2 regions of the Nonomuraea sp. NPDC051191 genome follow, and region 2 is predicted to be linked to the other one. Evidence: riboswitches for the same ligand, from Rfam matches in the RefSeq annotation. Region 2 holds a riboswitch; the other holds the start of a gene.
The links. A riboswitch is a leader RNA that binds a small molecule or an ion and turns the genes downstream of it on or off. The one in region 2 is predicted to bind thiamine pyrophosphate.
Positions count from the first base shown of each region.

Region 1: it holds a riboswitch for thiamine pyrophosphate, as region 2 does, so the genes downstream of both, ACIA8R_RS02565 (purine-cytosine permease family protein) here and thiC (phosphomethylpyrimidine synthase ThiC) in region 2, are expected to answer to the same signal.

Region 1 is NZ_JBITEZ010000001.1:542,119-547,388, reverse strand. It holds gene ACIA8R_RS02570 (methylated-DNA--[protein]-cysteine S-methyltransferase) at 1-479, shown strand, start outside; gene ACIA8R_RS02565 (purine-cytosine permease family protein) at 465-1,844, opposite strand; TPP riboswitch at 1,835-1,948, opposite strand; gene ACIA8R_RS02560 (rhodanese-like domain-containing protein) at 2,000-2,323, opposite strand; gene ACIA8R_RS02555 (DNA-formamidopyrimidine glycosylase family protein) at 2,350-3,228, opposite strand; gene ACIA8R_RS02550 (TenA family protein) at 3,266-3,871, opposite strand; gene ACIA8R_RS02545 (GPP34 family phosphoprotein) at 3,894-4,541, shown strand; gene ACIA8R_RS02540 (LCP family protein) at 4,588-5,270, opposite strand, start outside.
Region 2 is NZ_JBITEZ010000007.1:90,388-95,657, reverse strand. It holds gene ACIA8R_RS21305 (hypothetical protein) at 1-406, shown strand, start outside; gene ACIA8R_RS21300 (SDR family oxidoreductase) at 459-1,310, shown strand; gene thiC (phosphomethylpyrimidine synthase ThiC) at 1,321-2,799, opposite strand; TPP riboswitch at 2,792-2,904, opposite strand; gene ACIA8R_RS21290 (class I SAM-dependent methyltransferase) at 2,940-3,560, shown strand; gene ACIA8R_RS21285 (glycosyl hydrolase family 95 catalytic domain-containing protein) at 3,520-5,270, opposite strand, start outside.

The sequences.
Region 1 (5,270 bases), on a different contig from region 2:
GCGCCGTGGGCAGGCTGGTCCTGGCGGTCACCGGGAAAGGCATCGCGGCCTGCAGTTTCGAGTCCGAGAACGTCGTGTACGAGCGGGTGGCCAAGGAGGTCGGCACGTTCATCGGGCCCGACGCCCGCCGTCTCGACCCGGTGCGCCGGGAGCTCGACGCGTACTTCTCCGGGCGGCTGCGCACGTTCGCCACGCCGGTCGACCTCGCGCTGGCCACGCCGTTCGCCCGTAGCGTGCTGCAGAAGACCATGGCCGTCCCCTACGGCACGACCACGACGTACGAGGAGATCGGCGCGAGCATCGGACGGCCGCGCGCGCTGCGCGCGGTCGGCAACGCGGTCGGCGCCAACCCCGTCTGCGTGATCGTGCCCTCCCATCGGGTGGTCCGTGAGGACGGCGAGCTCGGCGACTACGCCGGAGGCGTGGCCGCCAAGCAGCACCTGCTCAACGTCGAGCGCCGCGTCTCAACGGCCCGCTGACCGGCGCAGGCCCCTGGTGAGCCCACCGGTCAGCCCACCGGTCAGCCCACCGGTCAGCCCACCGATCAGCAGGGTCACCAGGGCGGCGACGAGCGCGCCGCCGAGCGCGCCGTTCATCCACGTCTCCCGTGTGAAGCCGACCGCGTCGCGGGCGGCCGCCCAGAAGTCGTCCCAGCCGGCGACGGTGGGCGTCGAGGTGGTGAACCAGTAGGCGGCGAAGCCGAGCGCCCACGGCAGCAGCATCAGCCAGCGCGAAGGCGCGTCCTCGGCGGTGTTCCAGCGGGCGGCGCCGCCGAGCACGAAGTAGTCGACGGCCAGCACCGCGAACATCGGCACGAACACCGCGCCGATCACGCCGAGGAACGCGCCGTAGGAGGTGACGTCCACGACCAGGGCGATCGCGGTGGTGAGCACGCCGATCGCGGTGGAGACGACCCGCCGGTCGACCTTCGGCATGAGGTTCTGGAGCGAGACGGTGGTGGAGTAGACGTTGGCGAAGGACTGGTCGGTCTCGCGCAGCACCAGGATGCCGAAGAACAGCGCGCCCAGCGGCGCCACGACGAACGGCTGGAACACGACCATGCCGTCGGCCTGGACCGCCTGGGCGCCCGCGATGGCCACCGCGTACACGCCGAGGGCCAGGCAGGCCACCTGGGCGACGGTGTAGCCGCCGACGACGCCGGTGAAGGCGGCCCGGCTGGAGCGCGAGTGCCTGGCGAAGTCGGCGGCCATCGGCACCCACGACACCGATAGGGCGATCACGTAGTCGACGGCCGGGGCGAAGGCCGTCCACGACCCGCCCGTGTACGTCGGCGCCTCGCCCAGGAACGACACGGTGAACCAGATCAGCGACACGATCACGCCGACGGTCACGTACCGGCGCAGCAGCCTGATCGACCCGAGCGGCCAGACGGCCAGCGCGGTGGTCAGCACGCCCGCCACCACGACCCACATTTGGTACGGGACGTCCCCGAAGATGGCGTTCGCGGCCTTGGCGATCACCCAGAGCTCGAAGGCCCCCCAGCCGAGCATCTGCACGATGTTCAGCACGGACGGGACGTACGACATCTTCGCCCCGAACAGCCCGCGCAGCAGCACCATCGCCGGCCGCCCGGTCTGCGTGCCGGGAATGGCCGACAGGCCCACCATGGCGGTGCCGATGAGGCTGCCGACCACGGCGGCCGTGAGCGCGGCCACGAGGCTGAGCGGCGCGCCGCCCAGCGGGTCGATCAGGATGAGCGCCCCGGAGAAACCGAGGAGGCTGACGCCGAGGTTGGCCCAGAGCGCGCCCTGGTCGAGGACGCCGAGGGTCTTGGGGGGCGCGCCGTCAAGGGTCAGCGGTACTTCGTCGACGACATGCGTCATCGCACACTCCCTACGCCGGCATTACCCGGACAGGTTCAGGCGGTCGGCAGCGGCTGTGTTACTGCCCTCTCAGCCCGGCACCCCGAGCTCCCGCGACTATGCAGTTGGCGCCCTCATCATGCCTCAATGGCGGCAGAACCGCCACAGTGGGGCATTCAGGCCACGAACGGCTGCTGTCCGGTCTCGCTGACCATCGGACGGCGGGCGAACTCCCACGACTGCATGCCGCCGCCCACGTTGACGGCGTCGCGCCCGAGCTGGTTGAGCCACGCCGTGACCTGCATCGACCGGCCGCCCACCCGGCACACTACGTAGACGGTGCGGTCGGCGGGCACCTCCTCGACGCGGCCCTGGATCTGCGACATGGGGATGTGCACGGCCTCGGGGGCGTGGCCGGCCAGCCATTCGTCCTGTTCGCGGACGTCGAGCAGGTAGGCGTCGTCGGGAACGGCGGTGGCCTCGATCTCTGGAACGGTCATGCTTCCATCATCCCGCGCCCCGGACCCTACTTGAGCAGGCGCGACATCCGCCGGTCGGCCAGCGGCCTGCCGCCCGTCTGGCAGGTCGGGCAGTACTGGAGCGAGGAGTCGGCGAACGACACCTCGCGGATCGTGTCGCCGCACACGTCGCACGGCTGGCCCGCCCGGTTGTGCACGCGCAGCCCGGACTTCTTCTCCGCCTTGAGGTCCTTGGCCGCCAGCCCGTGCGCCCGCTCCACGGCGTCGTGCAACGTCGTCACGATGGCCTCGTGCAGGTCGGCGATCTGCGCGTCGGTCAGCGTCGCCGCGATCTTGAACGGCGACATCCTGGCGGCGTGCAGCACCTCGTCGGAGTAGGCGTTGCCGATGCCGGCGATCACCTTCTGGTCGCGCAGCAGGCCCTTGATCTGGGCACGGTTGCCGCCCACGATGCGCTTGAGCGCCTCGACGGTGAAGGCGTCGTCGAGCGGGTCGGGGCCCAGGGCGGCGACGCCCGGGACGTCCTCCGGCTTGTCGGTGACGTAGACGGCCAGCCGCTTCTGCGTGCCGGCCTCGGTCAGCTCGAACCCGGGGGCCAGGCCGTCGTCGTCGGGCGCCAGCCGTACGCGTACGGCCAGCGGCCCCTTGCCCGGCCGCACCGGCCGCGCGCCGGACAGGTCGTCACGCCAGCGCAGCCAGCCGGCGCGGGCCAGGTGGATGATCAGGTGCAGGCCGTCGCAGTCGAGGTCGAGGAACTTGCCGTGCCTCGACACGCCCGTGACGGTGAGCCCGCCGAGCGCGGTGACCGGCGGGTCGAACGTCTTGAGCGCCTGGAAGGCGACGACGTCCACGCCCGCGATCGAACGGCCGACCGCCCGCTCGCGCAGGAAGTGGGTGAGCGACTCCACTTCGGGAAGTTCCGGCATGCCACCAGGGTATGGCGCGCGCCGGGCCGTCACGCGACTACGGCACGTCCCAGAAGGCGAGTTCGTGGGCCATGCCCTCGGTGAACAGCGCCTCCGCCCGTACAGGATCGGGGTCGGCCTCGTCGATCATCTGCCCGATCCGTACGGTCAGCGCCGCGAAACCGGGATCGGCGTACGTGTCCACCCAGGCCCGGTAACGCGGCTCGGCGGGCGGGTTCTCCGCAAGGATCTTCCCAAGACTCGAATATCCCCACATGCACGGATAAAGCGCGGCCAGCCCCTCCCCATAAGACCCCGCCGCCTCCAACAGGAACGCCGTGTACGCCACACACGCCGGCCCCTTCACCGCGTTGTCCAGGTCGGCCCCGAACTCCGCCGACAACGACCGATGCAGGCGCAACTCGTCGTGGTACGTCGCGTGCGCCAGATCCACCAGGTCCCCCAGATGCCCGTCCGGCGCCTGCCAGGCCAGCCTGGAGAACACCCGCACGTAGTCGAGCAGGTACAGGTAGTCCTGCTCCAGCCAGGACCGGAAGACCGGCTCCGGCAGGTCGCCACGCCCGATCCCGGCCACCGTGGGATGGTCGAGCTGCGCCTGGAGCAGCGGACGTCCGATCGCGTGAAGTTTTTCCGAAATGCTCATGCTGGGAGGTTAGTGTCGAGGCATGACCGTGACGATCGCCGAAGAACTCCTCCTGCTCGCCTACAGCGAGGAGGAAGGCAGGCAGCTCATCGGGGGCATCCAGCTCGACCCCGCGCTCGGCGGCGCGATCCTCGCCGAGCTGGCCGCCGCGGGCCGCGTGGAACTGGCCGACGACAAGGTGACGGTCAAGGACCCGGCCCCGCTGGGCGACGAGGAGCTCGACGCCGCCCTCGCACGCATGGCCGAGGACGGCAAGGCCAGGAAGCCCGCGTGGTGGGTGCAGCGGTTGCAGTCGGGCAAGCTGCGCTGGCGGCTGCTCACCAGGCTCGCCGAGTCGGGCGTGCTGGCCGAGGAGCGCAGGAAGGTCCTGGGGATCTTCCCGACCACCCGCTGGCCGGAGTCCGACCCTCAGGTGGAGGCCGACGTGCGCGAACGCGTGACGGCCGTCCTCACCGGCGCCGAGCCCGACCAGCGCACGGCCACCCTGATCGCGATCATGTACGCGGCGAAGCTCGACCTCAAGGCGTTTCCCGGCGCCGACCGCGGGCGCGTCAAGGAGATCGCCGAGGGCGAGTGGGCCGGCCAGGCGGTCGCCAAGACGATCAGCGCCATCACGGCGGCCGTCATCCTCACCACCACCACCGCCGCGACCGTCGCCGCCACGAGCTGATCCGCAGTCCTGTGAGGCGCGCCGGGAGCGCGCCTCAGGGGACGGGTCAGCCCGCGTCCACGATCTCCTTCGGCACCGGCTTGTCGGCCTTCAGGGCGTCGAAGAGGGCCAGCGCCTTGAGCCGGTCCCACTTGACCGCCGCGCCGCCGCCCGCGACGATCTCGTTCCCGCCGAACGGCACCACGGTCGTGACCGGGCTGTCGCCCATGGCCAGCCCCAGCGAGAGCATGTCGAACGCGCCCGTGCTCGAGTCCACCTCGACGGCGTCCGTGGCGCTCATGGCCAGCGGGATCGACGTGAACGGGTTGATCAGCACACCGGGGCTGGCGGCCTTCTTCACCACCGCGCCGAGGAACTGCCGCTGCCGCTTGGTGCGCTCGAAGTCCGGCAGCGCGCCGCCCTTGCGGGTGCGCACGTAGCCGAGGGCCTGGGAGCCGTTGAGCACCTGCTTGCCCTTCTTCAGCTTGAGCCCGGCCTTGGGGTCGTCGACGTCGGCCCGGACGTTGATCTCGACGCCGCCGACGGCGTCCACGATGCCCACGAACCCGGCGAAGCCGATCTCCATGTAGTTGTCGACGTGCACGCCGGTGACGGTCTCGACCGTGCGCACCAGCAGCTTCGGCCCGCCGGACGCGTACGCCGCGTTGAGCTTGTCGCGCCCCCGCCCCGGGATGGTCACGGCCGAGTCGCGCGGCAGGCTGACCAGGGTGGGCTTGTCGCCGTTGTCGG
Region 2 (5,270 bases):
CCGCAACCTCATGCCGTTCGCGACGGTCAACGAGGGCGACCGCGGCGGCCACGCGGAGAAGAAGGACGGCGGGGTGGACATCACGTTCGACCGGACGGCGATGAAGCTGGCCGCCGACCACAAGCAGGAGGAACTGGTCAAGAACGCGAAGTCGGTCGCGGACAAGCTGCTGGCCGAGCGCGACCTGCTCGCCGCCGACCTGGACCGCTGGGAGGACGACGACACGCTGTCCACCGCCGTCGAGACCGTCCGCACCCGGCTCAAGGAGCAGGCCGACTTCCTCAAGCGCGCCAAGAGCGGCGAACTGGCCACGTACGCCAAGGAGGCCGGGACGAAGGTCTTCGACACCAGGCTGATCGAGCACAAACGGGTGTGGAAGGAGGTTCAGGACTTCAGAAAGGGCTGACCTGGGCAAGCCGTGACGTTACCGATACCCCGCCGGGGGAAGACCGCCGGACATGTCAGACACACCACCACCGCAGAGCCAGCCGTACCCGGGCCGTACGGGGGACATGTCCCCCGAGCCGCGCGACGAGATGCGCGGCTACGAGGGCAGGAACCTGCTGGCGGGCAAGAGGACGCTGATCACCGGTGGTGACTCGGGCATCGGCCGGGCGGTGGCGGTCGCGTTCGCCAAGGAGGGCGCGGACGTCGCCATCGCCTACCTCGACGAGCACGACGACGCCAACCACACCCGCGGCCTGGTCGAGCGGGAGGGGCGGCGCTGCGTGCTGCTGCCCGGCGACCTGGCCGACCGCGACCACTGCGTGGCGGTCGTGGAGCAGGCCGTCGCCGAGCTCGGCGGCCTCGACGTGCTGGTCAACAACGTGGCCTACCAGGCGCCGGTGGACTCCCTGGAGGAGCTCCCGGACGAGCAGTGGGAGCACACGTTCGCGGTCAACATCCACAGCTACTACCGCGTCACCAAGGCCGCGCTGCCGCACCTGCGGGAGGGCTGCGCGATCGTGAACACCTCCTCGATCAACGGCCTGCGCGGCAACAGGAATCTCATCGACTACGCCGCGACGAAGGGCGCGATCAACGCCTTCACCTACTCCATGGCCCAGAACCTGGTCGAACGCGGCATCAGGATCAACGCCGTCGCCCCCGGCCCGGTCTGGACGCCGCTGATCCCGGCCACGATGCCGGAGGAGAAGGTGGAGACGTTCGGCGCGCAGGTGCCCATGAAGCGGGCCGCCGACCCCGACGAGATCGCCCCTTCGTACGTGTTCTTCGCCGCCGACCGGCTGTCCTCGTACTACACGGGTGAGGTGCTGGCCCCGATCGGCGGCGAGACGCTGCCCGGCTGACCGCGGCGGGCTACAGGTAGATCGTGCCGCCCTTCCGGGTGAACTCGGCCGCCTTGTCGGCCATGCCCGCCCGTACCTCGTGGCTGAGCTTCATCGAGCAGAACTTCGGGCCGCACATCGAGCAGAAGTGCGCGGTCTTGGCGGGCGCGGCGGGCAGGGTCTCGTCGTGGAAGGCGCGGGCGGTGTCCGGGTCGAGCGACAGGTCGAACTGGTCCTCCCAGCGGAACTCGAACCGGGCGTCCGAGAGCGCGTCGTCCCACGCCTGGGCCTGCGGGTGGCCCTTGGCCAGGTCCGCCGCGTGCGCCGCGATCTTGTACGTGATCACGCCGGTCTTGACGTCGTCCCGGTTCGGCAGGCCCAGGTGCTCCTTGGGGGTGACGTAGCAGAGCATGGCGGTGCCGTACCAGGCGATCATGGCGGCGCCGATGCCCGAGGTGATGTGGTCGTAGCCGGGTGCGATGTCGGTGACGAGCGGGCCGAGGGTGTAGAACGGCACGTCGTCGCAGAGCTCGCGCTGCAGGTCGACGTTCTCCTTGATCTTGTGCATGGGCACGTGGCCGGGGCCCTCGATCATCACCTGCACGTCGTGCGCGTGCGCGACCTTGGTCAGCTCGCCCAGGGTGCGCAGCTCGGCGAACTGGGCCTCGTCGTTGGCGTCCGCGATCGACCCCGGGCGCAGGCCGTCGCCCAGCGAGAACGTCACGTCGTAGCGGGCCAGCAGGGCGCACATCTCGTCGAAGTGCTCGTACAGGAAGCTCTCGCGGTGGTGGGCCAGGCACCAGGCGGCCATGATCGCACCGCCCCGCGAGACGATCCCGGTCCTGCGGCGGACGGTCAGCGGCACGTGCGCCAGCCGCACGCCCGCGTGCACCGTCACGTAGTCGACGCCCTGCTCGCACTGCTCGATCAGGGTGTCGCGGTAGACCTCCCACGACAGCGCCTCCGGACGCCCGCCCACCTTCTCCAGCGCCTGATAGATCGGCACGGTCCCGACCGGTACGGGCGAGCTGCGGATGATCTGCTCGCGGGTCTCGTGGATGTTCGGCCCGGTGGACAGGTCCATGACCGTGTCGGCGCCCCAGCGGGTGGCCCAGGTCATCTTCTCGACCTCCTCCTCGATCGAGGAGGTGACGGCCGAGTTGCCGATGTTGGCGTTGATCTTGACCAGGAAGTTCCTGCCGATGGCCATCGGCTCGGACTCGGGATGGTTGACGTTGGCGGGGATGACCGCCCGGCCGGCCGCGACCTCCTGCCGTACGAACTCGGGCGCCATGCCCTCCCGGACGGCCACGAACTCCATCTCCTTGGTGACCACCCCGCGCCGCGCGGCGCCGAGCTGGGTGACCGGGGACCCCCACGCCGAGCGGTCGGTACGCGACGGCCCTGAGGTGTCGTAGAGCCGCACCGACGTGCCGTTCGACAGCCTGACCTCGCGCATGGGCACCTGGAGGTCACCGATGTGGATCTTGGAAAAGCGCGCGTCGCTCATCGCGCAAACTCCCTTCGCCGGCATTATCCGGAGCAGGTTCTGGCGGTCGGCGGCTGGCAGCCGTCCTCTCAGCCCGGTCCACACCGGGCTCCCGCGTTGGTCACCGCGATCATAACCTCGCGCGTGGCAGGATCAAGGGGATGTCTGATCCCATTGCGCACACGACCGCCACCTACGACGTCATCGCGAACCAGTTCGACGAGCGGTTCGCCGCTCCTCTTCCTTCGTTCGCGGCCTTCCGCGAACGGTTCGCCTCATCCCTTCCCGCCGGAGCCACGGTCGCCGACCTGGGGTGCGGCCCCGGGCGCGAGTCGGCCTGGTTCACCGGACGCGGCCTGTCCACCGTGGGCGTGGACCTGTCGATCGGGATGGCCGCTCTCGCCGCCGGGCGAGGCGTTCCCACCGTCCTGGGCGATCTGCGGCACCCGCCGCTGGCGCCCGCGTCCCTGGACGGCATCTGGTCGGCCGCGGCCCTCGTGCACGTGCCGTCCGAGCAGACCGAGTCGACGTTGCGCGCCTGGCACGCGACACTGCGCCCCGGCGGGGTGCTCGCGCTGACCACCGCCCTGGGCGACAGCGAGGGGTGGGAGCCGGTGCCCTACCGGACCGAGTACGAGCGCTGGTTCGTCCATCGCGACGCCGGCGACCTGCTCACGGCGCTGGACTCGGCCGGGTTCGCGGTCGCCTGGCACGAGTCGAGCGTGACCCACCGCACCTGGTTCAGCGTGCTGGCGACAGCGCGTAGCTCTCCCCTGCCCTAGTCTCCAGGTCGAGCGCGAACCCGGGGCCGCGCAGCCGGGCGGTCCCGCCGCGCGCCGACGTCAGCCTGACCTCGGCCGGCACGCCGTCCGTCCAGGTCACCCCCACCGAGAAGCCGCCGCGGGCGCGCAGCCCGTCGAAGGAGCCCGCGCGCCAGGCGGACGGCAGCGCGGGCAGCAGCTCGACGACGCCGGCGTGGCTCTGGAGCAGCATCTCGGCCACCCCTGCGGTCGCGCCGAGGTTCCCGTCGATCTGGAACGGCGGATGCGTGTCCCACAGGTTCGGCAGCGTGCTGGACCGCAATTGCCCGCTCAGCATGCTCAGCGCGCGGTCGCCGTCCTTGAGCCGGGCCCAGAAGTTGACCTTCCAGGCCATGCTCCAGCCCGTGCCTCCGTCGCCGCGGGCTTCGAGGGTCGTACGCGCCGCCGCCAAGTGCTCGGGAGCGGTGAGCTGCGTGCCGGGGTGCAGGGCGTAGAGCTGGGAGACGTGCCGGTGCCGGTCGGCGGGGTCGTCGAGGTCGGCCTTCCATTCCTGGAGCTGCCCCCAGGAGCCGACGCGCAGCCCGGGATCGAGCCGGTCGGCCGCCGCGCGCAGCCGTCCGGCGAACTCGGCGTCCACGCCGAGCGTCCGCGCGGCCTCGGCCGTGCAGGCGAACAGGTCCCGGACGATCTGCTGCGGCATGGCCGCGCCCGCGGTGAAGTCGCCGTGCTCGGGCGAGTAGGCGGGCGAGACGACCAGGCTGCCGTCGCGCACGTCGGGACGCAGGTTGGCCAGCCAGAACTCGGCGGCCTCGCGCATCGCCGGGTAGGCGTGCCCGCGCAGGTAACCCTCGTCGCCGTCGAACAGGTAACGCTCGTAGAGCTGGCGCACCAGCCAGCCGGCCGCGTCCGGCATCCAGAACGACGTGGGCCAGTCGTGCACCCCTGTGAACCCGAACGGGTTGGTGTTGGAGTGCACCACCCACCCCTCGGTGCCGAAGATCGACCTGGCGGTCTCGCGTCCGGGCGCGCGCAGCCCCGCCACGAACTCCTGGTACGGCACCGCCGTCTCGGCCAGGTTCGCCGGCCCGGCGGGCCAGTAGTTCATCTGGAGGTTGATGTTGGTGTGGTAGTCGGACTCCCAGGGCGGCGAGTTGGACGCGTTCCACACCCCCTGGAGGTTGGCCGGCAGCGAGCCGGGGCGGGAGGAGGCGATCAGCAGGTACCGGCCGTACTGGAAGTACAGCGTCTCCAGCGCCTTGTCGGACGGGCTCGCGGCCCCTTCGTAGCCGGCCAGCAGGCGGTCGGTCGGCAGGTCGGGCATGATCTGGCCGAGGTCCAGGCGGACCCGGCCGAACAGCGCCCGGTGGTCGGCCTCGTGCTCGGCCCGCAGCTCCCCGTACGGCCGGCGCGCCGCCGCGTCCACGGCCGCCGTGACCCGCGCCGCCGGGTCCGGGCCCCGGTAACCGGGATGGACGGGCGCGTGGTCGGTGCCCGCCGAGAACACGAACACCGCGCTGTCGGCGCCGGTCACGACGACGCGGTCGCCCTCGTCCGTACGGGTGCCGCCCTCGGTCAGCACCTGGACCTGGCCCTCGTACACCAGGCCGTTGTCGGCCAGCACGCCCCGGACGCGCAGCCGTCCCGCCTCGGCGGTCACTTCCTCCCCGCCTGGGTGCGCTGTGCCGAACCGTAACGTGAACCCCACCCGCCCCGGGCGTGCCGCCGTCAGCC